2 regions of the Mesorhizobium sp. SEMIA396 genome follow, and region 2 is predicted to be linked to the other one. Evidence: predicted binding sites of a transcription regulator. Region 2 holds the regulator's gene; the other holds the start of a gene.

Region 1 (15,741 bases), on a different contig from region 2:
GGCGGCGTCGGCATTGTCGCCGCCACGCTTGGCGCCACCTTCGTTTTCACCATTACGCTCGGTCGGCTGATCGGCGTCGACGCCAAGCTGGCGCAGCTGATCGCCGCCGGCACCTCGATCTGCGGCGCCTCGGCCATCGTCGCCACCAACATCGTCACCGATGCGCGCGACGAGGACGTCACCTACGCCGTCGCCTCGATCACCTTGTTCGGCACCGTCGCCATGCTCGGCCTCGACCAGCACGCTTTCGGCCTGTGGGCCGGTGCTTCGATCCATGAAGTGGCGCAAGTCATCGGCGCTGGCTTCCAGAACGGCACCCAGTCCGGCGAGATCGCTACCGTCGCCAAGCTGACCCGCGTCGCCATGCTGGCGCCGATGGTCGTCGCGCTCGGCCTGATGGCGCGCCGCAGGAGCAGCAGTGAGGTGGCGGCGCGGCCGCCCATGCCGTGGTTCGTCGCCGCCTTTGTCGCCATCGTGGCGCTGAACAGCCTCGTCCCGGTGCCAGCCGAGGTGAAGTCGGCAATGGCGCTCGCCACCACCATCATGCTGACCATGGGGCTGGCCGCCATGGGCCTGCAGGCCGACATCTCGCAGCTGCGCTCGCGCGGCCTGCGCCCGCTGGCGCTCGCCTTCTCGGCCTTCCTGTTCATCGGCTGCTTCAGCCTGATGCTGGTGAAATTCACCTAGTCTAAACCGGGCCTCAGTCCTCGAACGAACTCGACGCGGCATAGATCGCCGCCAGCGTCTCGATGCCGGCCTGGTCGGCCTTGTCGAAGCGGCCGGGCAGCGGGCTGTCGAGATCGAGCACGCCGAAGACGCCTTCATCGTCCTCAAGCAGCACCACCAGTTCCGAGCGCGAGTCGGCATCGCAGGCGATGTGGCCGGGAAAATCATGCACGTCCTTGATCAGCATAGAGGTGCCGAGTTCGACCGCCGTTCCGCACACGCCCTTGCCGACGGCGATGCGCACGCAGGCCGGCTTGCCCTGGAACGGCCCGAGCACCATTTCCTCGTCCGATTGCAGGAAATAGAACCCGGCCCAGTTGAGGTCCGGCACCATCTGGAAGATGAGTGCTGCGGTGTTGGCGGCGTTGGCGATCGAATCGCGCTCGCCGTCGAGCAGCGCCTTAAGCTGAGTGGCGAGGTCGCGGTAGAACGCGGCCTTGTCTGAGGTGTCGATGGCCTTGGCCGCAAACATGAACGTGTCTCCGTATAGGGGGTGGCGGTTCGTCCGATCGCTTGCCAAAGTCCGGCGAGCTCCGCAACCAGACGGCCGCCTGGACAGTCTAGCGTGGATTGCGTCCTCTCCGAAAGCCGCAAGATCAGGATTGCCTCCCGGCGCTGAGCCGGTCGGCAAGGCAGCTATGCGTAAACTTTGCGATGGATCATCTTGAGAATCATGACGGCCCCGATCGGGGGCCGCCATTCACATCTCAAACAGGTCGAACAAGTCCTGGGTTTTAGTAGCCGCCCATGCCGCCACCGCCGCCACCCGCAGGCGCGGCATCCTTGGCCGGGATGTCGGTGATCATCGCTTCGGCGGTGATCAGGAGGGCTGCGATCGAGCCGGCATCCTGCAGTGCGGTGCGCACCACTTTCGCCGGATCCACGATGCCTGCCTTGATCATGTCGACATAGACCTCGTTCTGGGCGTCAAAACCCTGATTGTGGTCCTTGCTGTCGGTGAGCTTGCCGACGACGATGGAGCCCTCGACGCCGGAATTCTCGGCGATCTGGCGGATCGGCGCTTCAAGCGCTCGCAGCACGATCGTGATACCGGCCGTGACATCGGCATTGGCGCCGGTCAGGCCGCCAAGCACCGAGCGGGCACGCAGCAGAGCCACGCCGCCGCCGGGCACGATGCCTTCCTCGACCGCCGCGCGGGTGGCGTTCAGCGCATCGTCGATGCGGTCCTTCTTTTCCTTGACTTCCGACTCGGTGACGCCGCCGACGCGGATGACGGCTACGCCGCCGGAGAGCTTGGCCAGCCGCTCCTGCAGCTTTTCCTTGTCGTAGTCGGAGGTCGTCTCCTCGATCTGGCCCTTGATCTGGGCGACGCGCGCCTGGATGGTCGCCTTGGTGCCGGCCCCGTCGATGATCGTGGTGGTGTCCTTCTCGATCAGCACACGCTTGGCGCGGCCGAGCATCTCGATGGTGACGTTTTCGAGCTTGATGCCGAGGTCTTCCGAGATCATCTGGCCTGATGTCAGCACGGCGATGTCTTCCAGCATTGCCTTGCGGCGATCGCCGAAGCCCGGCGCCTTGACGGCCGCGACCTTGAGGCCGCCGCGCAGCTTGTTGACGACCAGCGTCGCCAGAGCCTCGCCCTCGACGTCCTCGGAGATGATCAGCAGCGGCCTGCCGCTCTGCACCACCGCTTCAAGGATCGGCAGCATCGCCTGCAGATTGCCGAGCTTCTTCTCGTGGATGAGGATGTAGGGCTCTTCCAACTCGACGCGCATCTTGTCGGCATTGGTGACGAAATAGGGCGAGAGATAACCGCGGTCGAACTGCATGCCTTCGACGACGTCGAGTTCGGTCTCGGCCGTCTTGGCTTCCTCGACGGTGATGACGCCGTCATTGCCGACCTTGTCCATCGCCTTGGCGATCATCTCGCCGACGCTGGCATCGCCATTGGCGGCGATGGTGCCGACCTGTGCGATCTCGGCCGACGACTTGACCTTCTTGGCGCGCGCCTGGATTTCCTTGACCACGGCGGAAACCGCCTGGTCGATGCCGCGCTTCAAATCCATGGGGTTCATGCCGGCGGCGACCAGCTTGGCGCCTTCGCGCAGGATCGAGGCGGCCAGCACCGTGGCGGTGGTGGTGCCGTCACCGGCGAGGTCGTTGGTCTTCGAGGCCACTTCGCGCACCATCTGGGCGCCCATGTTCTCGAACTTGTCGGCAAGCTCGATTTCCTTGGCGACGGTGACGCCGTCCTTGGTGATGCGCGGCGCGCCATAGGCCTTGTCGATGATGACGTTGCGGCCCTTGGGGCCGAGCGTGACCTTCACCGCATTGGTGAGGATCTCGACGCCGCGCAGCATGCGGTCGCGCGCGTCGGTGGAGAATTTGATTTCCTTGGCAGACATGATTTTTATCCAGTTCGTTCGGAGAAAATGAGGTCAGGCAGCTTTCTTGGCGGCCACGGTCTTGTCGGTTGCGGCCGTCTCGCTCTTGTCGATAACGCCCATGATGTCGGCTTCCTTCATGATCAGAAGGTCCTCGCCGTCGATCTTGACCTCGGTGCCCGACCATTTGCCGAACAGGATGAAGTCGCCGGCCTTGACGTCGAGCGGAACAAGCGTGCCGTTTTCGTCGCGTGCGCCAGGGCCGACGGCGATGACTTCGCCCTCCTGCGGCTTTTCCTTGGCAGTGTCGGGGATGATGATCCCGCCCTTGGATTTGATATCGCCTTCGGCGCGACGAATGACGACGCGGTCGTGGAGTGGCCGAAATTTCATGGGAACTTTCTTTCTGGGGCCGGCACAGGCGGCCACGCCCCTCCTCTATAGACGCGTTGGCACTCGATAGATAGGAGTGCCAAAAATTATTCGCGGGCCAAATTAAATATTCAAAAGTATTATTTCAGCTGGCCGTTTCGTGATATCCGCAGAATGTCAAATAATTCAAAAGATTGAATTTTGCCGATCGAGTGCCTATTTATCGGACAAGTTCACTTTCACGATTTCAGGCACAAGGGAGATTTCTTCGATGGCCGAAGGCAATCAGACGATCATGGAAAAAGCTGAAGCCCGCTTTGTCGACAAGCAGAAGAAGACAGCGGAGAAAAACAAGGCGACCGCCGAATATATGTCCGAGGCAAGAGCCAGGGAGATCAAGACGGCAAGGCTGAGGGAGCTTCGGCTGGCCAAGGAAGAGGCCGATCGTGTCGCCGAGGCCCTCAATCCTACGCCGAAGAAGAAGCGGGCGACCAAGAAAGCCACGGAGGCCAAGACATGAGCCTCACCTTCCCCAACCCCAGCCGCAGCTATGACGAAGCGGGCCAGCGCATTCGTTTCGTCGGCCATGACGGCATGTTCCAGATCTCATTTTCCGTCGCTGCCGACGCCATGGCCAAGATGCGGCCGGGCACTGCTGCCGATGAAGCCGGTTATCTCCAGACATTCGACACCGAGAGCAGCGCCATCCGCGAGGTGGCGTCGAAGGCCTACGACCGCACCCGCAAGAGCATGTATGTGCTGACGGCGGCCGATTTCGGCTGAAATGGCGGCGAGTTGGCGCTGACCGCGATCAGGTCTTGCGCTCGGCCCTTTCGCGGCGTTTAACGTCGCGGACATTCATCTGCACGACCATGTCCTCGGCCTCGCGCGGCCCCATCCCGACCATCACCTTTTGCCGGACAACCGCAGGCTGGCCGGTGAAGACATCGATGATGCTCCAACTCTGGGGAAGCTCCATGCGCACCGTGTAGCGGTTGGCCATGCCGGTCAGCCTCGCATCGTGAAAAACACGGCGCCCAGGATCAGCACCGTCCAGGCGACGACCGACAGTTTCAGCACCATGCCGCCATGCGCAGCCAGAAGCTTCCGCAGGTGCGGCACACCTGCCGGCGAGATTGGTGCCGCCGCCAAGGCGACAGGGGTCTTGAGGCCAAGTTTTCCAAAAACGGGCAGCAGCGACGGTTCACGCACGAAAGGCCTCGAATGTCAGGAAAAAGCGAAGCAACAACGCTCGCCTCCCTTCCATAGCACTCTTTTCGCGAGCGCCTGCATGCCAAATTCAAGACAGGACTGCTTTGACGGCCGGTCCGTACTGCCTTCGCAACACACAATCTATTCGCGGGAACTGACTGCGCTCGGGGCAGATTGGGACGCGAAATTTTGGAGGCCTCGCCTCGGGATCGAACCGAGGCTTCAGAGATTTGCCGTCTCCAGCGTAGCCGCTCCGCCACGAGGCCATGGCTGTCGAAGTAGCGGCCAAATATTTACGGAAAGGTTAATCCCGAGGGATTGTTCAGAATTTTCGGCATCGAGTTTCAGAGCGTTCGTCAGCCAACCTTGCCGGGCCTCGCTTCCGGCGCAGAGTTGCGATCCTTCACGCCCAAGCGGCAGCCCCGCCCCGTGTCGACCGAGGGCCTCCAGCACTGCGATTGACGTTTCTCCCCTACGCGCTTCCGAGGCTGCTTTTACCCCGCGTTGCATTTCGGAGGAGAGGAGCGGAGGCCAACCAACTTTTCCCCTTGAACAGCGATTCGATCTGGCTTAGCTTCATCTGAGAAAAGGTTTTCCCAAGCAATCGTCGTTGGGCTCGGCCACCTGCCGGGCCTCATCCGGCTCGGTAAGAGAAAACCTTTTCCCAACCAAGGATCTCGGCGCGATGCCATCGGACGATCTGCCTGTTCCAGTCTTTTCCAAGCCAGTCACCTTGCGTGACGTGGCCGCCCAGGCCGGAGTCAGTGTCGCCACCGCATCCAAGGCGCTCAATGGCCAGGGCCGGATGACAGCCGAGACGCGCGAACGCATTCGCGAGACCGCCCGGCGGCTCGGTTTCCGGCCCAACAGCCTGGCGCAAAGCCTGCTCCGGCGGCGCAGCTTCACCGTCGGCCTGCTCACCAACGATACCTATGGCCGCTTCTCGCTGCCGTTGATGTCGGGCATTTCGGACGCGCTGGTCGACAATGGCGTCTCGGTGTTCCTGTGCAATGTCGAGGAGGATCCGCGGCTGGGCCAGATGCATGTCGACGCCATGCTCGACAAGCGCGTTGACGGCATCATCGCCACCGGCAAGCGCATCGATCGCCATCTGCCCGTCGACCTCTCCAATCTGCGCGTCCCGGTGATCTATGCCTTCACGCAGCCAGATCCCGACGCCGTCGCCTTCGTCTCGGACGATGTTGGCGGCGCCCGGCTGGCCGTCGAGCATTTCTGCCGGCTGGGCCGCAAGCGCATCGCCCATGTCACCGGGCCGGCGAGCTTTGCCGTGGTGCACGCGCGCGTCCAGGCTTACCGCGACGTGCTGGTCGAAAACGGCCTGACGGTCAGCGAGCCGCTGCTCGGCTCCTGGTCGGAAGCCTGGGGTCACCAGGCGGTTGCGCAACTGTTCGACGGCAAAAGCGAAAGGCCGGACGCGGTCTTCTGCGGCAACGACCAGATCGCGCGCGGCGTCATCGATGCGCTGCGCGAACGCGGCCTCGACGTCCCCAGTGATGTCGGCGTCATCGGTTTCGACAATTGGGAGATCGTGGCCGAGGCGACGCGCCCACCGCTGACCTCTGTCGACATGAACCTTGTCGCGCTCGGGCGCGAGGCCGGGTTGACCCTGCTTTCGCTGGTCGGCGGCAAGCCCGCCGCGCCAGGCATTCGAAAACTGCCGTGCCGGCTGGTGGTGCGGCAGTCATGCGGCCATCCGCCGGGTGGCTGAAAACGAAGCGCCGCGCAATCGGCGCCAAGCCGCGGACCGCGGCCAACCTTGGAGGAGGAGAACATGAGGAACCTGATTGCCAAACTGACCCTGGCCGCTGCCGTTCTGGGTGGCAGTCTCGGCACTGCCGCCGCCGAGACGGCCAACATCTGGGTGCGCGTCGACGGCTCGAATTTCATGCCGAGGATCGTCGATGCCTACAACAAGGCGCACACCAACCAGGTCAAACTCGACATCATTCCCAATGCCGAGATCATCCCGAAATACGGCGCCGCGGCCGCCGGCGGCACGGCGCCCGACGCGCTGTCGCTCGATTTGATCTACACGCCCTCCTTCGCCGCAGCCGGCCAATTGGAGGACATTACCGACTGGGCAAAGTCCCTGCCCTATTTTGCCAGCCTGTCGCCGGCGCATGTGAAGACCGGCACCTACAAGGATCACATCTATGGCCTGCCCTTCTCTGCCGACGCCTCGGTGCTGATCTGGAACAAGAAGCTGTTCAAGCAGGCCGGCCTCGACCCCGAAAAAGGACCTGCCAACTGGGCCGAGATCGCGGCCGATGCCGAGAAGGTCAACGCGCTCGGCGGCAACATCAAGGGCTTCTACTTCTCCGGCAATTGCGGCGGCTGCAACATCTTCACCTTCACACCCCTGATCTGGGCGTCGGGCGGCGACATCCTGAGCGAAGACGGCTCGAAGGCGACGCTGGACAGCCCGCAACTGCGCGGCGCCATCGATCTCTACCGCTCGATGGTCAAGAAGGACCTGGTGCCGGCGGGCGCGCAGACCGATACCGGCGCCAACTTCTTTGCGGCATTTGCCGCCGGCAATATCGGCATCTCGCCGTCCGGCGCCTTCGCCATCGGCGCGCTCAACACCCAGTATCCCGATATCGACTACGGCGTCACCTTCCTGCCGGGCAAGGACAGCGGCTGGTCGTCCTTTGCCGGCGGCGACAATTTCGTCGTCACCAAGGGCACCACGAAACTGCCCGTGGTGAAGGAGTTCCTCGACTTCGCCTATTCGCTTGAAGGCCAGACCATCCTTGCCAAATACGGCAGCCTGCCGGTGCGCGGCGACATCGCCAAGGAGGCGCTGAAGGATCTCGATCCGCGCTACCAGGTCGCCGCCGAGGCCATGACCAAGGGCAAGACGCCCTATTCGGTGGTGTTCAACGACCTGATCAACTCCGCCAACGGGCCGTGGACGCAGATGATCAACGAGGTCTTCTTCGGCGACGATGTCGACGGCGCCATAGCCAACGCACAAGAGACGATGCAATCGATCATCGACCAGGCGCCGCAGAAATAGCCCAACCTCACCTCCCCCTTGAGGGGAGGTCGGACCGCAGGTCCGGGTGGGGTCGCCACCGCAGTGCTCGACGTTTCTTGATGTCGGCGCGCTCCGCAGAGGACCCCACCCCCGGTCTACGGCCGGACCCTCCCCTCAAGGGGGAGGGGGACGCAGCGCCAAGGGAACAGCCATGACCGTCATCACCGCAGCAACCCCTGCCCCGCCCCGCGCCCGCAGGGTCGCCAGCCGCCAACAATGGATCGGCCTGCTCTATGTCGCGCCGGCTGTCGCGCTGGTCGTCGTCTTTTTCCTGATCCCGCTCGGCATGACGGCGTGGATGTCGCTGCACAACTGGCCCTTGATGGGCGAGCATAGCTACATCGGCCTCGGCAACTACGTCGCCATCCTGCGCGACACCAGGTTCTGGAACGCGCTGCGCTTCACCGCCTTCTACACGGTGATCGTCACCATCGCGATCTTCGTGGTGGCCTTTCCGCTGGCGCTGTTCGTCGAACGGCCGCGGCCGCTGACCAATCTCTACCGCACCATGTTCTTCATGCCGGCGGTTGTCGGTTTCGCCTCGGCCAGCCTGCTCTGGTCGTGGTTGCTGAATGTCGATTCCGGCCTGTTCAGCCCGGCTGCCTACGACCTCGGACTGATCGACAGGAAGTTCAACCTTCTGGCCACCTTCCAGCCGGCCTTCTGGTCGATCATCGCCATGGTCGTCTGGAAGGTCGCCGGCTTCACCATGATCATCCTGATGGCCGGCCTGCAATCGATCCCGCAGGACCTGCAGGAGGCGGCCGTCATCGACGGTGCCGGGCCTTTCGCCAGGTTCAGGGCGATCACCCTGCCGCTGATGCGCCGCACGCTGGCGCTGGCGCTGATCCTGTCGGTCGCCGGCTCGATCCTCGCCTTCGACCAGTTCTACATCATCCTGCGCGGCGGCCCGCGCAACCAGACGCTGACGGCGGTCTACTGGATCTTCAACCAGTCCTTCGTGTCGTTCAAGCTCGGCTATGGCGCGGCACTTTCCATGGTGCTGCTGGTCATCCTGGTGGCGCTCAGCCTCGTCCAGCTATGGTTGTTGCGCAAGCCGGAGGGTCTCGACTGATGGCGCAGGCAGCCTCCCGTAGCCGCCGGCTCCTGAGCCGCGTCGCAGAGCATTCTACCGGCATCGTCGCCTCGGTGCTGTTCGCCGCGCCGATTGTTTGGGCGGTGCTGTCGGCGTTCAAGCCGGCGGCCGAAGCACGCCTGCCGCCGCTGCCGCCGTGGCCGACGTCGGGGTTCTCGCTGGAGAACTATGCCACGCTCAACAGCTTCGGCGACGGGCTGTGGGTCTCGGCGCAAAACAGCATCTATGTCTCGGTGATGACGGTGGTGCTGTCGGTCGCCGTCAGCGTGCTGGCCGGCTACGGCTTTTCGCGGTTCCGGTTTCCGTTCAAGGACCTGTTCTTCATCCTCATCCTGTCGACGATCATGATCCCGTTTCAGTCGATCCTGACGCCGATCTTCCTGGTGCTGACCAAGCTTGGCCTGCACAACACCCTGACCGGCCTGGTCGGCGTCTATGTGACGCTGCAACTGCCGTTCTCGATCTTCATGATGCGCAACGCCTTCGACGCCGTGCCGCGCGAAATCGAGGAGGCCGCCCGCATGGACGGCGCCAGCAATCTCACCATGCTTTTGAAAGTGATGCTGCCGCTGGTCTGGCCGGGCGTGGTCACCATCGCCCTGTTTGCCTTCCTCGGCGCCTGGAACGAATTCCTCGCCGCCCTCGTGCTGATGACCGACCAGTCCAAGTTCACGCTGCCGGTGATGATGACCGCACTGCAGTCGGGCCGCTTCGGCGCCATCGACTGGGGCGCGGTGCAGGCGGGCGTCACCGTGATGATGGTGCCGTGCCTCATCCTCTTCCTGGCGCTGCAGCGCTTCTACATCCGCGGCCTGATGGCCGGGGCCGTCAAATAGAATGGAGTAAGTTCATGACCGCATCGCCATCCGCAAAAACCGGAAAACCGAAGCTCGCCTTCCGCCCGCTGCCGGTGCCGCAGGTCGACGTGCACGGCTTCTGGGGCGACCGCGCCGACGCTGTCGCCACACGCACCGCCGACATCCTCTACGAGCGCTGCGTCGAGGCCCGCATGCTGGAGCAGATCGATCCGGACCGCCCCTCGCCCGGCATAGTCATCCCCTTCCACTCGCCCTCCCCCGACGAAGCCGACCGCCAGGGCGCGGAATTCACTGGATCGACGGTGACCACGCAGATGTTCTGGGATTCCGATCTCGGCAAGACGATCGAGACCGCGGCCTATTCGCTTTACCGGCGCAAGAACCCCGAACTGGAGAAGAAGATCGATGCCGTCATCGACATGTATGGCAAGCTGCAGCAGGAGGACGGCTATCTCTCGAGCTGGTATCAGCGCATCCAGCCCGGCAAGCGCTGGACCAATCTGCGCGACTGCCACGAGCTCTATTGCGCCGGCCACCTGATCGAGGGCGCGGTCGCCTATTACCAGGCGACGGGAAAACGCAAGCTGCTCGACATCATGTGCCGCTATGCCGACCATATCGCGTCGGTGCTCGGCCCCGAGCCCGGCAAGAAGAAGGGCTATTGCGGACATGAGGAGATCGAGCTGGCGCTGGTCAAGCTGGCGCGGGTGACAGGCGAGCGGAAATACATGGAGCTGGCCAAATACTTCATCGACCAGCGCGGGCAGCAGCCGCATTATTTCGACGAGGAGGCCCGCGCCCGCGGCGCCGACCCGAAGGCCTATCATTTCAAGACCTATGAATACAGCCAGTCGCACATCCCGGTGCGCGAGCAGGACAAGGTCGTCGGCCACGCGGTCAGGGCGATGTACCTCTATTCCGGCATGGCCGACATCGCCACCGAATATGGCGACGACACGCTGCGGTCGGCGCTCGACCTTCTGTGGGACGATCTCACCACCAAGAGCCTCTATATCACCGGCGGGCTCGGGCCATCGGCGCACAATGAGGGGTTCACCAGCGACTATGACCTGCCCAACGAGAGCGCCTATGCCGAGACCTGTGCAGCGGTGGGCCTGGTGTTCTGGGCCAGCCGCATGCTCGGCATGGGGCCGAATGCGCGCTACGCCGACATGATGGAACGCGCCCTCTACAACGGTTCGATCTCGGGCCTGTCGCTCGACGGCTCGCTGTTTTTCTACGAGAATCCATTGGAAAGCCGGGGCAAGCACAACAGGTGGAAATGGCACCGCTGCCCGTGCTGCCCACCCAATATCGGGCGCATGGTCGCCTCGATCGGCAGCTATTTCTACAGCCTGGCCGACGACGCGTTGGCCATCCACCTCTATGGCGACTCGACCGCCCGTTTCGACATATCGGGCGTCCCGGTCGGCGTGACGCAGACGAGCCGCTATCCCTGGGACGGCGCCGTCGAGATCGTGCTCGAACCGCAGGCGCCGGTCGAATTCACCTTGCACCTGCGCATTCCAGCCTGGAGCGCCAGTGCCCAGTTGAAGGTGAACGGCGAGGCCATCAAGCTGGCTGAGATCACCAGCGACGGCTACGCCGCGATCAAGCGGACATGGAAGAAGGGCGACAATATCCGGCTCGATCTCGAAATGCCGATCGAGCGGCTCTATGCCAACCCGCAGGTGCGCCAGGATGCCGGCCGCGTCGCGCTGTCGCGCGGCCCGCTGATCTATTGCGTCGAGGCATCAGACAATGACAGCCAGCCGCATCGCCTGACGCTGCCGCGGACGGCCACCATCGAAGCGCAGCACCGGCCGGAACTTCTCGGCGGCGTGGTGACGCTGTCGACCGCGGCACTTGCCGATGCCGCCGACGGGTGGCGGGACGGGCTCTACAGGCCCGAGCCGCCGGCCACCGCCGAGACGCGCCTGACCGCCATTCCTTATTTCGCCTGGGACAACCGCGAGCCCGGCGAGATGCTGGTATGGCTCAGGGACGGGTGAGTTGTGATGTTAGCCCGATCTCTTCGGCTACCAGTTCCTGCAGCCGCCACAAATTGCGGTCGCGGATGCCGCAGGCTTCGAGGTGGCGGATCGTCTCGAAAAGATATTGCGCGCCCGAGCCCCAATGACCAACGGCTGTCACCAGCGTCGCCGCGATCGCCTGCTTGTCGAGCTTGCCGGCATAACGCGGATTGGCGGGATCGACGACGAAGCCAAGCGCGCGACATGGGCCGCCTTCGGTCCTGACCTGCAGCCAGCGCGGCACGTTGACGGCGGGCAGGATGGTCATTTCGCGGCGCAGGAGCGCTTCGAGGTTAGCCGCCACCGGTTCCGCGATCTCGAACACCATGCCCTGGCACTGGCCGCCGCGATCGAGCGCCATCATCAGGCCGGGCTGCTCGACCGTGCCGCGAAAACGCTGCACCGTGAAGCAGAACGAACGATGCCAACCGCTGGCCACCGCGCGTTCTCCGCCCCTCACCTCGCCGGCGGGCTTCCACAACAGCGAGCCATAGGCAAATAGTTTCAGCGGCCCGGCCGGAGCGCCGGCCAGCACCTCGTCGCGGATGCGCGCATAGTCGGCATCGGTCATGTGAACCATGCCCGGCGTCGGCCCGGCATCCTCGACAGCACGCATGGTGCGCGCGACCAACGCCTCGGTCAGCGCCATCGGCGTGTTGCGCGGGACCCTCGATGATGCGGTGGAAATGGCCTTGCTCATCTTCGCGCTCCCAGTCCTACCGCCATGTTGCTGAAGGCTGAAGGATTCTCAAGGGCCGTGCAGCCGAGATAGATCACGAGTGGCCGATGCCGCTCTTGCGTGACGCGTCTTGGAACGATGTTGCCGGCAAACTGTTCTGTTCCTTGCCGGAGGATGCCATGAACGATGCGTCGGCACAGCCCGCTGGCCCCGTCCTTTCATCGGCGGAGCGCGTCAACACGCTGTCCCATTTCCACCGCGCCGAGATCGCTCGCATGGCGGGATGGCGCGACCGGCTCGACCTGACGACCAATTGGGCAATCACGGTGGTGGCGGCGCTGCTTTCGGTATCACTCTCGACGGCCAGTGCGCATCACGGCGTGCTGCTGTTCGCCATGCTGCTGATCCTGCTGCTGCTGTGGATCGAGGCGCGCCGCTATCGGTTCTTCGATTTCTATCGGGCGCGCGTACGCCAGTTCGAACGCCACTATTTCGCGCAGATCTTTTCCCCACAGCCCGACTTCGCCTCGGACTGGCTGCTCATCGTCGGCGAAGGCCTGCGCGCGCCGAAATTCCTGCTGTCGCAGCGCGTCGCGCTAGCCCGTCGGCTGCGGCGGAATTACATCTACCTGTTCCTGATCCTCTGGCTGGCCTGGGTGCTCAAGATATCCACACCCAGCCTTCAAACCGTGGGCGTCAGGACCGGCTTTGCCGGCTCGCTTCGCCAAGCCGTGGACAGCGCCGCCCTTGGCCCCGTTCCCGGTGTGGCGATCGTGGTTGTTGTGGCCGCATTCTATGTCGGGTTGCTTGCCATCGTCTTTTTCACGGCCGATGACGACGGCGAACTGTCCTTTGGCGACGTGCATGTTTGACGTTGATGTCCGGCGACACGCCGCTGCAATGCAAACGGCGGTCCGCGCGTTGACATGGTCGGTCCGCCGAAACGTTTGGGAGAACGGAACTGCGCGCCTAGATGCCGAAGAACTGCTTGCCAACCATGTAGCCCAGTGCCGCCACGACCAGCGGAAACAGTGCCGGCGCGGCTTTGCCTAGAAGGGAGACCTGCAGGTCCTTCGCCGGCGTATGACGTGCATTGCCGAGATTCTTGGTCATTGCTTGCCTCGGGTTCGAAAGACTCATTAGCAAATGCTGATTAACAGCATGGCCGCGTTAACGGCCTGATAGGAAATCAACTCTGATCAAATGCAAATTCTAATGATCGGCACATGGACGGCAAAGACGCGCTACCCTATTTCGCGGCGTTCGAAGCGTTGACCGGGACGCGCGGCCTTTCCCGCCAATCGGCAAAACCGCGCCTGAACAACAAGATGGCTCAGGAACCCGATTTAGCAGGTGAACGCCAGCTCCAGAGCCGGTGCAGTTCGCCCGCCGCCTCGCCCGAGCTTCGTGTTGATAGGCGCGGCATCGAACGGCATGCCCGCGGGGGAGGCAGGCCGCATCCCGTCAAAAAATTCGCAAACCAATGTCGGACTTGTTACGCCTCGTTCGTCCTTGGGGTATCGAACAGGCATTTATGAAAGGATCCAGCATATGCCCGGCACCGTGCGTTTGCACCGCGTTCTGACGACCAGCCCGGAAAAGGTCTATCGCGCCTTCGTTGAAGCGGACGCGCTGGCCAAGTGGCTTCCGCCAAACGGCTTCACCTGCACGGTTCATAATTTCGAGGCAAAGGTCGGCGGCACGTTCAAGATGTCGTTCCGCAATTTCACCACGGGCGACAGCCATTCCTTCGGCGGCGAGTACCTCGAACTCGTCCCGGGCGAGCGCCTGCTCTACACCGACAGGTTCGACGATCCCAATCTGCCCGGCGAGATCCGGGTCACCGTGATCTTGAAAAAAGTGTCGGTCGGCACCGAAATCGACATCACCCAGGCCGGCATTCCGGACGTCATTCCGGTCGAGGCCTGCTATCTCGGCTGGCAGGAGTCGCTCAGAAATCTGGCAAAGCTCGTCGAACCCGAAATCAATCAATAGGCTGGGGGGTGGCCGGGAGAACGGGTCGTTTCTGGCCTGCCGAAGCCTGAAACTTGGACTGTGGCGGGAACTGCCCTTTATCGCTAGCAATTCATCATCGACACCCCCTGTGACTGGGCGTGTCAATGAAGGATGCAGCGGAGGCTAAAAAGGCATGACTCTGACCAACCGAGACATCGTCGAGTTAACGGCGTGGCGGCGCCAGCTGCACCAGGCCCCGGAAATCTCGAATGAAGAGGAGAAGACGGCAAGGGAGGTTGTCGCCTTCCTCGCCGATACGGGGCCGCACAAGGTGCTGACACAACTCGGCGGGCACGGCGTCGCGGCCATATATGACAGCGGCAAAGCGGGGCCGACGGTGCTGTTCCGATCGGAACTCGATGCCTTGCCTATCGAAGAACTTTCAGGCGTACCGCATTCGTCGCGCGTGCCGGGCAAGTCGCATATGTGCGGCCATGACGGACACACCGCGATCCTGGCATCCCTCGGCCGTCAGTTGGGGCGCGAAAGGCCTGCAAGCGGCCGCGTCGTGCTGATGTTCCAGCCGGCGGAGGAAACCGGCAATGGCGCGGCAGGTGTCGTCGCCGATCCGCGCTTCGGCGAGATCGCGCCGGATTTCGCTTTCTCATTGCACAACCTGCCCGGCGTGCCATTTGGCGAGGTGCGGCTCAAAGCCGGCGTGGTCAACTGTGCTTCACGCGGCATGCGCATCGTGCTGGAGGGCAAGACCGCCCATTCGTCCATGCCGGAGACCGGCATTTCGCCGATGCTGGCGATCAGTGAGCTGATGCCGGCGCTGCCGGCGCTCGGGCGCGGGACCTTCGCCGACGACGGCTTCTCCATGCTGACGGTCACCCATGCCGCGATGGGCGAAGCCGTGTTCGGCATCTCGCCGGCTCACGCCGAGGTGTGGGCCACGCTGCGCACCCGGCGTGACGAGCGCATGGCAAACCTGTGCGCTGCTGCCGAAGCACTGGTCGCCAGGATCGCGGGCGAGCATCGCCTTTCCGTCCGCTGGGACTATCACGAGATCTTCGTCGCCAGCGTCAACGCGCCGGACGCGGTGGAGCATCTGCGGCGCGCACTTGATGAAGAGGGCGTCGCGCACGGCGAAGAAGCCCTGCCGATGCGCGCCTCTGAAGATTTCGGCCTGTTCGGCCACAGTGCCAAGTCGGCGATGTTCTTCCTCGGTGCAGGCGAGCGGCACCCTGCCTTGCACAATCCCGACTATGACTTTCCCGACGACCTGATCCCGATCGGGTCAAGGATCTTCATGCGCACGGCACGTAATTTGCTGGGCTGACCTCCGCCGACCCCAACACCGAAAGGAACACGCAATGCCAACGATGCCAAAGAACACGATTTGCCTCTGGTTCGACAAGGACGCCGAGGCTGCGGCTCGCT
Region 2 (15,741 bases):
GGGGTTTCGGCCCAGTTGGCGGTGTAGACGCCGGGCGCGCCATCAAGCGCGTCGACGCACAGGCCGGAATCGTCCGACAGCGCCGGCAGGCCGGTCGCCTTGGCGGCGGCGAGCGCCTTGATGTAGGCGTTCTCCTCGAAGGTGGTGCCGGTCTCGTCCGGCTCCGGCAGGCCATACTCCTTGGCCGACTTCGCTTCGAAGCCGAACGGCCCCATCAGGTCGGCGAATTCGCGCAGCTTGCCTTCATTGTGGCTGGCGACGACGATCTTCTTGCCATCAAGAGAATGCATCAAAGGCCCCAGATTCGTGGCTCGGCGAATTCGATCGAATTGCCCGAGGGGTCGCGTATATAGATCGAACGGCCGCCCTGCGGCCACTCGAATTCGCTTTCGATGGCGATCTTCTTCGCCGCGAGATGGGCTTTCCAGCCGGCGATTTCATCGCCGGTCGCCGTAAAGCACAGATGACCTTGGCCGACCGCGCCATGCGGCGGCACCGGCAGCCTGGCGTCAGGCGCCGGCGGCACTTTCGTCGCCTCGGCGTTGAAGACGAGCAGCACGCCCGGCCCGCAGCGGAAGAAGAGGTGGCGGCCGTCGACCTTGCCGAGGAGATTGAGGCCGAGGATGTCGGTGTAGAAGGTTTCCGCTGCGGGAAGATCGGTGACGTAGAGAGCGGATTCAAGGATGGCCGAGGGCGTCACGAGGCGCCCCCCTCTGGCCTGCCGGCCATCTCCCCCTCAAGGGGGGAGATCGGATGCCATTTCGGTATTCGCCAATCTCCGGCGTTGCAGGGTGCGCGACAACGCAGAAGTCGCCAATCTCCCCACTTGAGGGGGAGATGGCCGGCAGGCCAGAGGGGGGCGCTCAAACTCGACATCGAAAAACTAAGCCACCGCCATCTGCTGCAGACTCACCAACCTCTGGATGCCTTTCTTGGCCAGGCCCATCAAGTCCGCGAACTGCTCCTCGGAGAAAGGCTCGCCCTCGGCGGTGCCCTGGATCTCGACGATGCCACCCTTGCCGGTCATGACGAAATTGGCGTCGGTGCCGGCCGAAGAATCCTCGATATAGTCGAGGTCGATGACCGGCTGGCCGTCATGGATGCCGCAGGAGATCGCCGCGACATGGTCCTTCAGCACCTTGGCGACGCTGGCCATCTGGCGCGCTTCCATCCAGCGCAGGCAGTCATACAGCGCCACCCAGCCGCCGGTGATCGATGCGGTGCGGGTGCCACCATCGGCCTGGATGACGTCGCAGTCGACGGTGATCTGCTGCTCGCCCAGCGCCTGCAGGTCGACCACGGCGCGCAGGGAGCGGCCGATCAGCCGCTGGATTTCGAGCGTGCGGCCGCCCTGCTTGCCGGCCGAAGCCTCGCGGCGCATGCGCTCGCCGGTCGAGCGCGGCAGCATGCCGTATTCCGCCGTCACCCAGCCCTTGCCGGAATTGCGCATCCAGCCCGGCACTTTTTCCTCGAGGCTGGCCGTGCACAGGACATGAGTGTCGCCGAACTTCACCAGGCATGAGCCTTCGGCATGCTTGGAGACGCCGCGCTCGAAGGAGATGGCACGCATTTCGTCGAATTGGCGTTTGGAAGGGCGCATTCAGGCTGCTTTCTTGTCATTTTTCGGAATCTTGGCCGGCTTGTAACCGCATGGGACGCGTGGCGCAAAGGAAAATGGCCCGACGATCTGACTCAGACACCGGGTGATCTCACAAAGACACCGGGTGATCTCACACAGACACCGGGTTGCGCGGGTGCAGTGTAAGTCTATATCCTTGGGCCGGAGGTTTTTGGCCGTATGACCAAGGCAGTCGATCCCGCTTCGCAGTCGCCCGCGCTCCAGTCGCTCGACATGCGTTCGCGCGACATCTTCCGGCGCATCGTCGATTCCTACCTCAGGGACGGCGAACCCGTGGGCTCGCGCAGCCTGTCGCGCATCCTGCCGTCTTCGCTGTCGCCGGCCACCATCCGCAACGTCATGAGCGACCTCGAGCATCTCGGCCTGATCTACGCGCCGCACATTTCGGCCGGCCGGCTGCCGACGCAGGCCGGCCTGCGTTTCTTCGTCGATGCCTTCATGGAGCTTGGCGATCTTTCCGACGAGGAGCGCCGCGCCATCGAGGCACAGGTTCGGGCGTCCGGCTCGGGCGCGACGCTGGAACACATGCTGACCGAGGCCAGCCAGATGCTGTCGGGCATGTCGCGCGGCGCCGGCCTGGTGCTGGCCGCCAAGAACGAGGTGGCGCTGAAGCACATCGAATTCATCCAGCTCGAACCGACCAAGGCGCTGGCAGTGCTGGTGTCGCAGAATGGCGACGTCGAAAATCGCGTCGTCGAGCTGCCCGCCGGCATCACCGTCTCGCAACTGCACGAGGCCTCGAATTTCCTTAACGCCCATATACGCGGCCGCACGCTGGCCGAGGCGCGGATCGAGATCGCCCGCATCAAGGAAGAAACCAGGGCCGCGCTCGACACGCTGTCGCAGGACCTAGTCGAGAAGGGGCTGGCGGTGTGGGCCGGCGCCGATAGCGGCCTGCCGGCACGGCTCATCGTGCGCGGGCGCGCCAATCTGCTCGAAAACGTCACCGCCCAGGCCGACATCGAACTGCTGCGGCATCTGTTCGAGGACATGGAGACGCAGGACGGGCTTATCCAGCTGCTTGACCTCGCCGAGCAGGGCTCGGGCGTGCGCATCTTCATCGGCTCGGAAAACAAGCTGTTTTCGCTGTCGGGCTCGTCGCTGGTGGTGGCGCCTTATCGCGACAAGGATGCCCGCGTCGTCGGCGCGCTCGGCGTCATCGGCCCGACCCGGCTGAACTACGCGCGCATCGTCCCAATGGTCGACTATACGGCGCAGCTGATTTCACGCATGCTGCGCTGAGCTGATCCAACCGAGGAGACGATGATGGCGCTCGAAGAATTCAAGGCCCGGATCAGCCTCCTGCTGGAGGAGATGGTCAACCAGCCGGAAGACCAGCACGAGATCCAGGAGCAGTTGCGCGAAAAACTGCAGGAAATGCGCGCCATGGGCCTGCCGCTGCCGGCCGATCTCGTCGAGTTGGAAAAACGCCTCGACGACGATTTTTACGCCGCCGGGACCTGAACCGGGGAACCGGAAGCTTCCTCCACCTCATCATGTGCCGTGGAACGATCGACGAAACCGGTCGTTCCTGTTTTCACGCCCAAACATTGGAGGACCGAATGATGCGTTTTGCCGGCTCCGCACTTTCCGCCGCACTGTTTCTCTCGACCGCTTCATTCGCCCAGCAGGCGGACGAGCCGGTGCTGAAAGGCGCGGACGCCTTCGGTGACTGGCGAGCCGACAAGCCGGGCACACGCCGCCTGATCGAACCGGATGATCTGCCTAAGCCCTATGCCAACAGATCGACCTCTAACAGCGCCGGCGTTGCGGACATGCCGGCAGACGCGAAGCTGCAACTGCCGCCGGGATTCTCGGCCGAGCTGGTTGCATCCGGCATCGACAATCCACGCGTCGTGCGCGTCGCGCCGAACGGCGACCTGTTCGTCGCCGACAGCAAAGCCAACCAGGTCCGCATCTATCGCCTCGCCGAAGGCGGTGCGAGCCCTGTGCAGGACGGCATCTTTGCCGGCAGTCTCAAACGGCCCTATGGCATTGCCTTCTATCCGCCGGGCGCTGACCCGCAATGGGTCTATGTCGCCAATAGCGACAGCATCGTGCGCTTTGCCTACCGCAATGGCGACCTGAAGGCCTCCGGCGATCCGGAAACCATCGTCGGCAACATCCCGGCCAATCATCACTGGACCCGCGACATCGCCTTCTCGCCTGATGGCAAGACGCTTTATCTGTCGGTCGGCTCGGGATCGAATGTCGCCGAGCGCATGGGCAAGGAACCGAAGGGCGGCCTCGACGCCTGGGCGAAGTCGCAGCCGTTGGGTGCAGCCTGGGGTTCCGAAGACGGCCGCGCCGGCGTGCTGGCCTTCGATCCCGATGGCAAGAACGGCCGCATCTTTGCCACCGGCCTGCGCAACTGCTCGGGTATGACCGTGCAGCCGGCGACCGGCGCGCTGTGGTGCGTCGTCAACGAACGCGATGCGCTTGGCGACAATGTGCCGCCCGAATACGCGACCGTGGTCAAGGAGGGCGCCTTCTATGGCTGGCCCTGGTACTATATCGGCGACAATGAGGATCCGCGCCACAAGGGTGAGCGCCCCGATCTTGCCGGCAAAACGACCGTTCCCGATGTGCTGATGCAGGCGCATTCGGCTCCGCTCAACATCGCCTTCTACGAAGGGAAGAGCTTTCCGGCCGAATACAAGGGCGATGCTTTCGTCGCTCTGCACGGTTCATGGAACCGCGGCAACCGGACCGGCTATAAGGTGGTGCGATTGCTGTTCAAGGACGGCAAGCCGACCGGCGAATATGAGGATTTCATCACCGGCTTCGTCTCCAACGGCGAGGTCTGGGGCCGGCCGGTCGGTGTGGCGGTGACCATGGATGGCGCGCTGATCGTCACCGAGGACGGCAACGGTACCATCTGGCGTGTCACCCATGGCGACGGTCGCTCCTGATCTGCTTGGGTAGCGCAGGCCCCCTCACCCGGATTGCCAACCGAATTGCGAAGAGCAATTCGGGACAATCCGACCTCTCCCCGGCGGGTAGAGGAGGTAGGCGGGCCCGTGCTCGTCTCTTCTCCCCAGTGGGGAGAAGGTGGCCGCGAAGCGGCCGGATGAGGGGGCTTCGTGAGGCGAGGCCCCCGATATCTGGTGCAATAGAATCCGACCCCAGGGAATTCAATCTTAGCCGGTCCCATGCGACAAGGCATTCTGATCTGAGACGAATGCCATGACCCTTACCGGATTCCTCGCCTACAGCGCCGCCCTCGGCATCGCAGCCGCGATCCCTGGTCCCGGCATCACCGCGCTGGTCGCGCGTGCGCTCGGCTCCGGCTTCCGCTCGTCGCTGGCGATGTCCTTTGGCCTGATGGTGGGCGACATCACCTATCTGACCGCCGTGGTGCTTGGCCTCGCCTTCGTCGCACAGAGTTTCGGCATGGTTTTCCTGGCCATCAAATGGCTCGGCGTCGCCTATCTCGCCTTCCTCGGCTGGCGCTTCTGGAACAGCGGCATCACGCCCGAGACCGTCGAGGCCCGAACGGGCAGCGCGGGATTGCTGTCGAGCTTTGCCGCCGGCCTGACTGTCACGCTCGGCAATCCGAAGACGATGATCTTCTATCTCGCCATCACGCCGACCATCGTCGACCTGAAAACCATCACGCTGGCAGACTATGGTATCCTCGTCGCGCTGACCGTTGTCGTGCTGTTGGTGGTGCTGGTGCCGTATCTTGCGCTGGCTGCCAAGGCGCGCTGGTTCCTGAAATCTCCGCGCGCGCTCAAGGCGCTGAACCGCACGGCTGCCGGCTTCATGGTCGGTGCTGCTGCAGCGATTGCCGCCCGCCAATAGCGAGCTTTCGGCCAAAGCATTTCGCAAACAGGCCTTTGCGGGAAATGCTTTTCCGAGACGGCACTGTTTTAGACACAGGTCCCACTCGGATATTTTCAATCGACAGTCTATCTTGCACGGTCGAAGGTCCTATCTTGCCTGCAATTCCACTTGCCTGAAATCCTTACTCGCCTGAAGTTCTGGGAGCGAAACAAATGAAGAAGCCCGCCACATCAGCCCGCGTGCCCGGCCGCGGCCGCGTCTACGATTCCATCACCGACACGATCGGCGATACGCCCCTGGTGCGGCTCGACAAGTTCGCCCGGGAAAAGGGCATCGTCGCCAATCTCATCGCCAAGCTCGAATTCTTCAATCCGATCGCCTCGGTCAAGGACCGCATCGGCGTGGCGATGATCGAGGCGCTGGAGGCGTCGGGCAAGATCTCTCCCGGCAAGACCACGCTGATCGAACCGACGTCGGGCAACACCGGCATTGCGCTTGCCTTCGCCGCTGCCGCCAAGGGCTACAAGCTGATCCTGACGATGCCCGAAACGATGTCGATCGAGCGCCGGAAAATGCTGGCGCTGCTGGGCGCCGAGCTGGTGCTGACAGAAGGCCCGAAAGGTATGAAGGGCGCCATCGCCAAGGCCGACGAACTGGCAGCGACGATCCCCAACGCGATCATCCCGCAGCAGTTCGAGAACCCGGCCAATCCAGAAATCCATCGCACGACGACGGCCGAGGAAATCTGGAACGATACGCATGGCGAGGTCGACATCTTCGTCGCCGGCATCGGCACCGGCGGCACCATCACCGGCGTCGGCCAGGTGCTGAAGAAGCGCAAGCCCTCCGTGCATGTCGTCGCCGTCGAGCCGGACTCCTCGCCTGTTCTGTCGGGCGGCCAGCCCGGCCCGCACAAAATCCAGGGCATCGGCGCCGGCTTTGCGCCCAAAATCCTCGACACGACGATCTATGACGAGATCGTCAAAGTGTCGAACGAGGATTCCGTGGCCAATGCCCGCCTCGTCGCCCGCCTCGAAGGCGTGCCGGTCGGCATCTCTTCGGGCGCCGCCCTGCAGGCGGCCATCGTCGTCGGCTCGCGGCCGGAGAACAAGGGCAAAAATCTTGTGGTGGTCATCCCGTCCTTCGCCGAGCGTTACCTGTCGACAATCCTGTTCGAGGGGCTGGGATCGTAGTCCGACGCTTCTTCGTGACCAAGCTGGCCCGCTGAAAAAACGCCCGTGGCCGCCATCGGCGGCTTGAGCGCCACACCGCTTCCGGTTCATATCTCCCCCGGCCTGCTTTGCGCGGGCCGGGGGAGAATTTATGTACAAGCTTTATACCCGTCCCGGCAGCGGCGGCTTCGTGGTCGAGGCGGCGCTGGCGCTGGCCAATGTACCATTTGAGCAGATCGACGTGCCGAAGACCGACCGGCCCGATCCCGCCTTCCTCGACATCAGTCCGTTGAACCAGGTGCCGGTGCTGACCTTGCCGGACGGAAGCTCGATGACCGAATCGGCAGCGATCTGCATCGTGCTTGCCGAGCGACACCCCGACGCCAATTTGGCGCCGGGAGCAGAAGCGCCTGCCCGCGCGGATTTCCTGCGCTGGATGGCCTTTATGTCGTCTGTTCTCTATTCGGCGGTGCTGCGTTTCTACTACGCATACCGCTACACTGCCGATCCCGAAGGCACCAAGGCGGTCAAGCAGGCGGCCGTGGCAGAGATGGACCGCGGCTTTGCCGTTCTCGATGCCGCGCTCGAAGGCCGTGACTGGCTGGTCGGTGACCGGATGTCGCTGGCCGACATCTATCTGGTCATGCTGGTGGCCTGGTATCCCGACATCGACAGCGCGCGGACGGCATGGCCGAACATCGAACGCCTGTGGGCGCGGCTGCGCGACCATCCGCTGATGAAGACGCTCAACACCTCGCACGAGATGTGGCCGGGCTGAAGCTCAATTTCTGAGCACCGCTCTTTTTCCTTGCAGGAACCGGCGCACCGCCGGGTCGCGCTCGAGGCCGATCGCCCGGTCATAGGCTTCGCAGGCTTGCGGTACCTGACCAAGCCTGGCCAGGAGACCGGCGCGTGCGGCCCAATAGGGCTGGTACTCGTCAAGCCGCTTGTCGTCGCCCAGCACGTAAAGAGCCGCCAATCCGGCCACTGCGCCCTCGGCCTCGGCGATCGCCACCGCGCGGTTTATCGCCACCACCGGCGATCCTGCGATCGAAAGCAGCGCGTCGTAGAGTTCCTGGATTGCCACCCAGTCGGTGCGGCCGGTGAGCCTTCGTGCCGCATGCGCGGACTGCACGGCCGCCTCAAGCTGGTAGCGGCCGATGACGCCCTTGGCCGCTGCGTGGGAAAGCAGCGCTTCCGCCTCGTCGATGAGGGCACGGTCCCATAGAAGGCAATCCTGCTCCGCCAACGGCACGAAGTCGCCTTCGGCGCTGCGCCGTGCGGCGCGGCGAGACTCGGCAAACAGCATCAGCGACAACAGGCCCAGTGCCTCCGGTTCCTCCGGCATCAGCGAGGCCACCAGCCGGCCGAGCCAGATGCCTTCGGTCGCCAGGTTGCGGCGCCGCGTTTCGGTGCCGGCCGGATCGGACCAGCCTTCGGCGAAGGCGGCATAGATCGCCTCCAGCACCGCGTCCAGCCTTTCGCCGAGTTCGGCCCGCTCCGGCACGCGGAACGGAATGCCGGTTTCACGGATGCGGCTCTTGGCCCGCACCAGGCGCTGGCCCATGGTTGCGGGCGAGACCAGGAAGGCGGAGGCGATCGTCGCGGCGTCGAACCCCAGCACCGTCTGCAGAATGAGCGGCGAACGCACGCTCGATTCGATCGCCGGATGGGCGCAAGCGAACATCAGCCGCAGCCGATCGTCGGGCAGGTCTTCCTCGGTCATGCGTTCCTCCGCCTCCTGCGCAATCAGCTTGAGATGCTCGCGGCCGGCCTCGCTGGTGAGCCGCCGCCGCACCGCATCGACACGGCGCCGCCGCGCCACCGCCAGCAGCCAGGCTTCCGGCTTTTCCGGCACGCCGGTTCGCGGCCAGCGCTCGAGGGCGGCGGCAAAGGCATCGGCCAGCGCGTCCTCGGCGGCGGCCACGTCGCGCGTGCGCGCAGCGAGCCAGGCGACCAGCTTGCCGTAGCTCTGCCGGGCGGCAGCCTCGGCGGCCGCCCGGGCGTTCTCGGAGCGACTGTCCATCACATCGTCATTTCTCAGACAGGTACTCGGTCAGTTCCCAGATCGGCCGCAGCTCGACAGTGCCGGCGCTGGCCGCCGGGCAGCGCGCCGCCCAGGCGATCGCGGCGTCGGCATCCGCAGCCTCGATCATGTAGAAGCCTGCAAGCTGCTCCTTGGTGTCGGCATAGGGGCCGTCGAGGACGTTGGTCTTGCCACCAGCCACCCGAACCGAGGTGGTCGCCTGACTCGGGCGCAGCCGGTCACCGGCCAGCCACGCGCCGGATTTCTTCAGGGCCTCAGTATAGGCGCCATAGGCGGCACTCATCTGGTAGGTCGCCTCGGCCGGGGCATTCGCCATCGCGGCTTCGTCGGCGTAAATCAAAATCATGTATCGCATGGTCTTCTCCCGTTGTTTCGAAGGCCGCGTCGTTGCGAGCCGGACGTATGTCGCGCGGCAGCGCACGATTTCGACAGGATGCGGAAAACTTTCCGCTCCGACGGATTTTTGTGCAAGCCGCCATCTGCTTCCCGATCTCTCAACCGTTCGTCTAACGAGCACAATTGCGGGTTGGCATTTCCGGCCCACTGTCTAAACTCGCCCCGGTTCGCACCTGGGAGGCGGTGCGGTCGTCGATATTTCAGGGAGGGAAATCGGATGTTTCATTTCAGAACGAAACTTGTTGCAGCCGGCGCTGTGGCGCTGTCACTTGGCCTTGGCGCTGTGTCGGCAGGAGCCCAGGAATTCATCAACGTGCTGACCGGCGGCACATCCGGCGTCTATTATCCGCTCGGCGTGGCGTTGTCGGAAATCTACGGCAAGGGCATCGAAGGCGCTCGCACCCAGGTGCAGGCGACCAAGGCTTCGGTTGAAAACCTCAATCTGCTGCAGCAGGGCAAGGGCGAGATCGCCTTTGCGCTCGGCGATTCCGTCAAGATGGCCGCCGAAGGCAATGCCGAGGCCGGTTTCCCAGGCAAGCTCGACAAATTGCGCGGCATCGCCGCCATCTATCCCAATTACATCCAGATCGTCGCCAGCCAGGAGTCCGGCATCAAGACGCTGGCCGACCTCAAGGGCAAGAGCCTGTCGGTCGGCGCACCGGCGTCGGGCACCGAACTCAATGCGCGCGCGATCTTCGCCGCCGCGGGGCTGAAATACGAGGATCTCGGCCGGGTCGAATACCTGCCCTTCGCCGAATCGGTCGAGCTGATCAAAAACCGGCAGCTCGACGCCACTCTGCAATCGGCCGGACTCGGCGTCGCCTCGATCCGCGACCTCGCCACCTCGGTGCCGATCAATGTCGTGGCGGTGCCGGCCGAGGATGTTGCGAAGATCGGCTCGCCCTATCTTTCGGTGGTCATTCCCAAGGGTACCTATGAGGGCCAAAGCGAGGATGTCGCCACCGCCGCCGTCGGCAATTTCCTCATCACCCGCGCCGATGTCTCCGACGAGATCGCCTATCAGATGACCAAGCTGATATTCGACCATCTCGACCAGCTTGCCGCGGCCCATGCCGCCGCCAAGGCGATCGACCAGGCCAAGGCGCTCGACGGCATGCCAGTGCCGCTGCACCCCGGTGCGGAACGGTATTACAAGGAGAAGGGATTGTTGAAGTAGCGGAGCATGGCTCGGCTATCGGAGATGCACTCGCCAGGCGTCCCCCTCTGCCCTGCCGGGCATCTCCCCCTCAAGGGGGGAGATTGGCCGTCACCATACCTTTCGCCATTCGCTAGCGTTGCAGAACGTGCGCAGACACCGACGCTGCTGATCTCCCCTGAGGGGGAGATGTCCGGCAGGACAGAGGGGGGCGCCTCGCACTACACTTCGCTCCTTCTGGAGACAGTCGGATGAGCGAAGCATCGTCTGGAACAACGACCGACGGCAAATCCACCACCTTCCATCTGCCTGCCGTCGAAGAACAGGTCGAAGGCCTGCCACCCGGCTTCGGCGACGGCATCGCCGGCAAGGCCGCCTTTCTCATCGCCGTCGCCTTTTCCGTGTTCCAGATCTATGTCGCCGCCTATGGCAGCATGCCGAGCCAGGTGGTGAGGGCGATGCATGTCGGCTTCCTGCTGCTGCTCGGCTTCGGCCTGATCGCCAATCTGCGCGCCAAGAGCATGCCGGCCAAAGCAGCGTTCTGGGCGCTCGGGGCGCTCGGCTTCGGCACCGGCCTGTACAATTGGGTGTTCTACACCGACCTCATCCGCCGCTCCGGCTTCCTGACCACGCCGGATCTCATCGTCGGCGCGGTGCTGGTGGTGCTGGTCTTCGAGGCGGCGCGGCGGCTGATGGGGCTGCCGCTGGCGATCATCGCCTTCATCTTCCTCGCCTACTGCTTTTTCGGCAACCATCTGCCGCCGCCGCTCGTCCATCGCGGCTATGATTTCGCCCAGCTGGTCGACACCTTCGCCTACGGCACCGAAGGCATCTACGGCACGCCGATCTATGTCTCGGCCGCCTACATCTTCATCTTCGTTGTCTTTGCCGCCTTTCTCGAACGCGCCGGCATGATCGCGCTGTTCAACGATTTCGCGCTGGGCCTTGTCGGCACATGGCGCGGCGGCCCGGCGCAGGTCTGCGTGCTGTCGTCGGCGCTGATGGGCACCATTTCCGGCTCGGGAGTCGCCAATGTGGTGGCCAGCGGCCAGTTCACCATCCCGCTGATGAAGCGCTTCGGCTTCCGCTCGGCCTTTGCCGGTGCCGTCGAGGCGACCTCCTCGATGGGCGGCCAGATCATGCCGCCGGTGATGGGCGCGGTCGCCTTCATCATGGCCGAGACGCTGAACGTGCCTTATGCCGATGTGGTCAAGGCGGCGATCATCCCAGCGCTGCTCTATTTCGGCGCGTGCTTCTGGCAGGTGCATCTGGAAGCCGGCAAGGCCGGGCTGCACGGCATGGCCAAGGCGGACCTGCCCAATCCGTGGGACGCGGTGAAACAGCACTGGCCGCTGGTGCTGCCGCTGGCAGCGCTCGTCTACCTGCTGTTTGCCGGCTACACGCCGATCTTCGCCGGCACGATGGGCCTGGCGCTGACCATCGTGCTCATCCTCGGCACGCCGCTGGCAGCAGCGATCGGTCCGCTCGCCTTCCGCATCGTCTTCTGGATCGCGCTCGGGCTTGCCGCCGCTTCGTTCATGAAGTTCGGCGTCAATCTCCTCGGCGCCGTCATCGCCGCACTGGTGGTCGCCTGCTTCACATTCAAGGGCGGCCGCGAGACGCTGCGGATCTGCGTCGACTCGCTCGCCGAAGGGGCCAAGAACGCGCTGCCGGTCGGCATTGCCTGCGCCATCGTCGGCATCGTCATCGGCACGCTGACGCTGACCGGCATCGCCTCGACCTTCATCGGCTGGATCATCTCCATCGGCGAGAACAATCTGTTCCTGTCGCTGTTGCTGACCATGCTCACCTGCCTGGTGCTGGGCATGGGCATCCCGACCATTCCCAACTACATCATCACCTCGTCGCTGGCCGGGCCGGCGCTACTCGAGCTTGGCGTGCCGCTGCTGGTCAGCCACATGTTCGTCTTCTATTTCGGCATCATGGCCGATCTGACGCCGCCAGTGGCGCTGGCCGCCTTTGCCGCGGCACCCATGGCTAGGGAAAGTGGCCTGAAGATCGGCATCCAGGCGACTAAACTCGCCATTGCCGGCTTCGTCGTGCCGTTCATGGCGGTCTACACGCCGGCTCTGATGCTGCAGGACGCCGGGCCGATCGCCGCCCAGTTCGGCTATCCCGTCGAGGTCGCCTACATCGTCGCCAAGGCCTGCATGGGCATCGTGCTGTGGGGTGCCGCCGCCGTCGGTTTCCTCGCCAGCCGCATGGCATTGTGGGAACGGCTCATCGCCTTCGCGGCCGGCGTGCTGCTGGTCGCCGCGGTGCCGCTGACCGACGAGGCCGGCTGGGCGCTGGCGCTGGCCTGGATCGGCTGGCACTGCTTTCGTGCGCGGCAGGCTTCAGCCAAAACATGAGCCTTTGCATCCTGGCCGCCGGCAAGATGGTGACGTTCTCCGTCGCCGCCTTTACGCTGTCCTGGACGCATTCGGTGGAACGGACGCGCTGGGAGGAAGACTGGAAGGTCACGCCTATCGGCCTGCAGCTGGTCGAGGCGCGGGTCAAGAGCTCGGGCGCCGGCATGGAGCCATCGGAAGGCGCGGTGCTGAAGAATGGCTGGTGGGCCTACACGCCCACGGTCGGCCCACAGCGGCGCGTCATACTCGCCGCCTCTGGCGCAACCGGCGACGGCTGGACGCTGTGCTCGGTTCAAGGCTGCCGGGAATTGGGCAAGGGGGCCGGCGACGCGATCGTGCTGAAGCCGTGCGAATCCACCGGTTCGAGCCAACCGCGATAACGCCCGATCAATGCGCTGAGCGGCGGCTCGTTCTCCAGCAGCCACATCCTCAGTCAAGGAACCGCTCGCGCAGCTCCGGAGAAGGAACCTCGCAGCTGTCCTTCCTGCCGAACAGCGCGTAGCGATTCCTGGCAACGCGCTCATAGAGCCAGTCGCGCAGCGGGCGCGGCAGCAGCAGCAGCGTTTTTGCCGCCCGCCAGGGCCAGCCGAGTTCCGCCATGACAGCGACGAAGCTGTCGAGCCGCGTGAAGGCGACGCCGTCGATCAGGACGAGGTTGGTTTCGTAAGAGTCCGTGCGCAGTCCATGCTTCCGAAACAGCGTTTCACCGAAGGGCGACTGCGCGGTGGCGAAGCGGAAACGGCCTTGGCGATCGAGCCTGACCACCATGCGCACGAAGCCGGAGCAGAGCACACAGACGCCATCGAAAACGATCAATCGATGGCGTGCGTCGAGAGTTGTTCCGGAGGGACGATTTGACTGGGGTCGACTGGGTTGGGAATGGTCGGTCACGCTGGCCTCGGCTGCTCGTGTCCTATGACACTAAGCCGGCCAGCGTCGGTATCAAAGCCGTGGCGATGTCGCACGGCGCCTGTCGGCGAGAGCGGGACGCTCGGCGCGATAGGTGGTGGCGCGGGTAGAGGCGGCCGGCCTGCAGATCCTGCTGTTGTGGCGATTTTCGAAAGCCATGATCAGTGCGCGCCCAGCGAGTTGCCGCGACGGGCGCAAGCAGGGCCGGGGCCGCGCATGTAATAGCGCTCGGGCCGATAGGTCGGCGCGACGAATTCGCGGATGGCGGCGGCATAGCCGATGAGGTGCGCGAGGAAGTTCATTACCCTTGTCCCTGTCCCGATTTTCGGATGTCCCTTCCGAATTGCGGTCATCATAGCGTCGAGGCGTGAATAGTCGGTGAACGTGATGTTAATATCTGGTCGAAAATGCCTCGCTTCGTGGCTGGATTGCGGCTGATTCGGGGTCTTTCCGTGCAGTTGGCCGGCATTCCGGCCAATGTGACTTTTGCATCACATATGTTTCGTTTGAATGTCGCGCGCGCGCGGTTCTGTTTCAACTTTTGCCGCGCCCGCGAAATTCAGGTGCTGGCGGCCATAAGGCCTCGGGCGCGCCCTTGGCATCCAGATCGGTCCGTGAGCGCGGAACTGGAGCGCGGTCTGTCCGTTCTCACCTTCATCTGGTTGTGGAAGGGAGATATCATGGCGCCGCGTCCGGCCTGGAGAGGCTATTTAAAGCTTTCGCTGGTCACCTGTGCCGTCGAACTCACCAATGTCGTCACCCACACGGAGCGGGTCTCGTTTCGCATTCTCAACCGCAAGACCGGCAACACGGTGAAGCGCCTCTATGTCGATGCCGAAACCGGCAAGCCTCTGGGGGAGGATGACGAGATCAAGGGCTATGAACTCGACGATGGCGATTTCATCCATATCGAGGAAGACGAGATCGAGGCGGTGCAGATCGAATCCTCGCACACGATGGCGCTCGACGGTTTCGTCGACAAAGCTTCGATCCAGCAGATCTATCTCGATACGCCCTATTATGTCGCGCCGGCCGACAAGGTGTCGGAAGAAGCGTTCGCCGTCATTCGCGACGCGATGGCGGGCAAGAAGATGGCCGGGTTGGCGCGTATCGTGCTCTACCGACGCGAACGGCCGGTGGTTATCGAGCCGCTCGGCAAAGGCATGGTGCTGACGACGCTGCGCTACGACAACACGGTGCGCCAGCAGGACACCGTCTTCGGCGACATCGAGTCGGTGAAGACCGATCAGGAGATGACCGACCTCGCCGAGTTGATCATCGACAAGAAGAAGACGAAGTTCGATCCCTCGAAATTCGACGACAAATACGAGGACGCGCTGCTGGAGCTGATCCGCGCCAAGAAGGCCGGCCACAAGGCGCCGAAGGCCAAGGCGGCGCCCAAGCCTTCCAATGTCGTCAATCTGTTCGACGCGCTGAAGAAGAGCCTGTCAGATTCCGGATCATCGAAAAGGTCTTCGTCGGCGAAAGCCAAGCCGGCGGCCAAACGCGCCAAGCCGAAAGCCAGCGCGCCCAAACGCAAATCGGCCTGAGGAACCCAACGGATGGCCAGCCTCGAACAATATCACTCCAAGCGCGATTTCAAGAAAACCGCCGAACCGGCCGGCAAGGTCGCCCGGACCAAGCAGGGCGGCGCGGGCGGCATCTTCGTCATCCACAAGCATGCCGCGACGCGGCTGCATTACGACCTGCGCCTCGAGCATGACGGCGTGCTGTGGAGCTGGGCGGTGACGCGCGGCCCGAGCCTTGATCCGCATGAGAAGCGACTGGCCGTGCATGTCGAGGATCACCCGATCGACTATGCGCCGTTCGAGGGCACCATTCCCAAGGGCGAATATGGCGGCGGTTCGGTCATCGTTTGGGACGAGGGCACCTGGACCCCCGAGATCGACCCGGCCAAGGCGATGAAGAAGGGCCATATCAGCTTCGAGCTCAGGGGACACAAGCTGCATGGGGCATGGCATCTGGTGCGACTGAAGCCGCGTGCGGGTGAAAAACGCGACAACTGGCTGCTGATCAAGTCGGACGATGCCGCCGCGCGTCCTGGCGAGGACATCCTCAAGGAGGCGCCGGAATCGGTGAAGTCGGGCCTGACGATCGAGGAGGTCGGCGAGGGCAAGGCCGCGAAGGGTGAGAAGCCGAAGGTCTGGCATTCCAACAAGCCGGCCGCCGGCAAGACGAAGGCCGCGGGCAAGAAACTCGACTTCATCGAGCCGCAGCTGGCCACGCTGGAGCGCGATGCGCCG

The links. The regulator HrcA, encoded in region 2, represses chaperone genes, less so after heat shock. The targets are predictions, from matches to a motif close to GTTAGCACTCNCNNNNNGNGAGTGCTAAC.
Positions count from the first base shown of each region.
Region 1: a site for HrcA is predicted at 3,520-3,548, ahead of groES (co-chaperone GroES). Genes of this name have one in related genera too.

Region 1 covers NZ_JANIFC010000001.1:430,398-446,138, reverse strand. The annotation lists gene NP503_RS02190 (YeiH family protein) at 1-687, shown strand, start outside; gene NP503_RS02185 (GAF domain-containing protein) at 701-1,198, opposite strand; gene groL (chaperonin GroEL) at 1,461-3,092, opposite strand; gene groES (co-chaperone GroES) at 3,126-3,464, opposite strand; gene NP503_RS02170 (hypothetical protein) at 3,715-3,963, shown strand; gene NP503_RS02165 (DUF1488 domain-containing protein) at 3,960-4,226, shown strand; gene NP503_RS02160 (hypothetical protein) at 4,255-4,446, opposite strand; gene NP503_RS02155 (hypothetical protein) at 4,452-4,655, opposite strand; gene NP503_RS02150 (LacI family DNA-binding transcriptional regulator) at 5,341-6,384, shown strand; gene NP503_RS02145 (sugar ABC transporter substrate-binding protein) at 6,448-7,695, shown strand; gene NP503_RS02140 (carbohydrate ABC transporter permease) at 7,868-8,791, shown strand; gene NP503_RS02135 (carbohydrate ABC transporter permease) at 8,791-9,648, shown strand; gene NP503_RS02130 (glycoside hydrolase family 127 protein) at 9,663-11,642, shown strand; gene NP503_RS02125 (gamma-glutamylcyclotransferase) at 11,629-12,363, opposite strand; gene NP503_RS02120 (DUF2270 domain-containing protein) at 12,522-13,214, shown strand; gene NP503_RS02115 (hypothetical protein) at 13,312-13,455, opposite strand; gene NP503_RS02110 (SRPBCC family protein) at 13,894-14,337, shown strand; gene NP503_RS02105 (amidohydrolase) at 14,492-15,640, shown strand; gene NP503_RS02100 (VOC family protein) at 15,684-15,741, shown strand, end outside.
Region 2 covers NZ_JANIFC010000003.1:454,288-470,028, forward strand. The annotation lists gene rdgB (RdgB/HAM1 family non-canonical purine NTP pyrophosphatase) at 1-290, opposite strand, end outside; gene NP503_RS11650 (VOC family protein) at 290-700, opposite strand; gene rph (ribonuclease PH) at 884-1,600, opposite strand; gene hrcA (heat-inducible transcriptional repressor HrcA) at 1,799-2,881, shown strand; gene NP503_RS11665 (hypothetical protein) at 2,906-3,103, shown strand; gene NP503_RS11670 (sorbosone dehydrogenase family protein) at 3,202-4,551, shown strand; gene NP503_RS11675 (LysE family translocator) at 4,826-5,443, shown strand; gene cysK (cysteine synthase A) at 5,638-6,618, shown strand; gene NP503_RS11685 (glutathione S-transferase family protein) at 6,749-7,375, shown strand; gene NP503_RS11690 (RNA polymerase sigma factor) at 7,379-8,623, opposite strand; gene NP503_RS11695 (YciI family protein) at 8,631-8,999, opposite strand; gene NP503_RS11700 (TAXI family TRAP transporter solute-binding subunit) at 9,258-10,217, shown strand; gene NP503_RS11705 (TRAP transporter permease) at 10,448-12,568, shown strand; gene NP503_RS11710 (DUF1850 domain-containing protein) at 12,565-12,948, shown strand; gene NP503_RS11715 (thiol-disulfide oxidoreductase DCC family protein) at 12,998-13,384, opposite strand; gene NP503_RS11720 (hypothetical protein) at 13,639-13,779, opposite strand; gene NP503_RS11725 (Ku protein) at 14,158-15,027, shown strand; gene ligD (DNA ligase D) at 15,040-15,741, shown strand, end outside.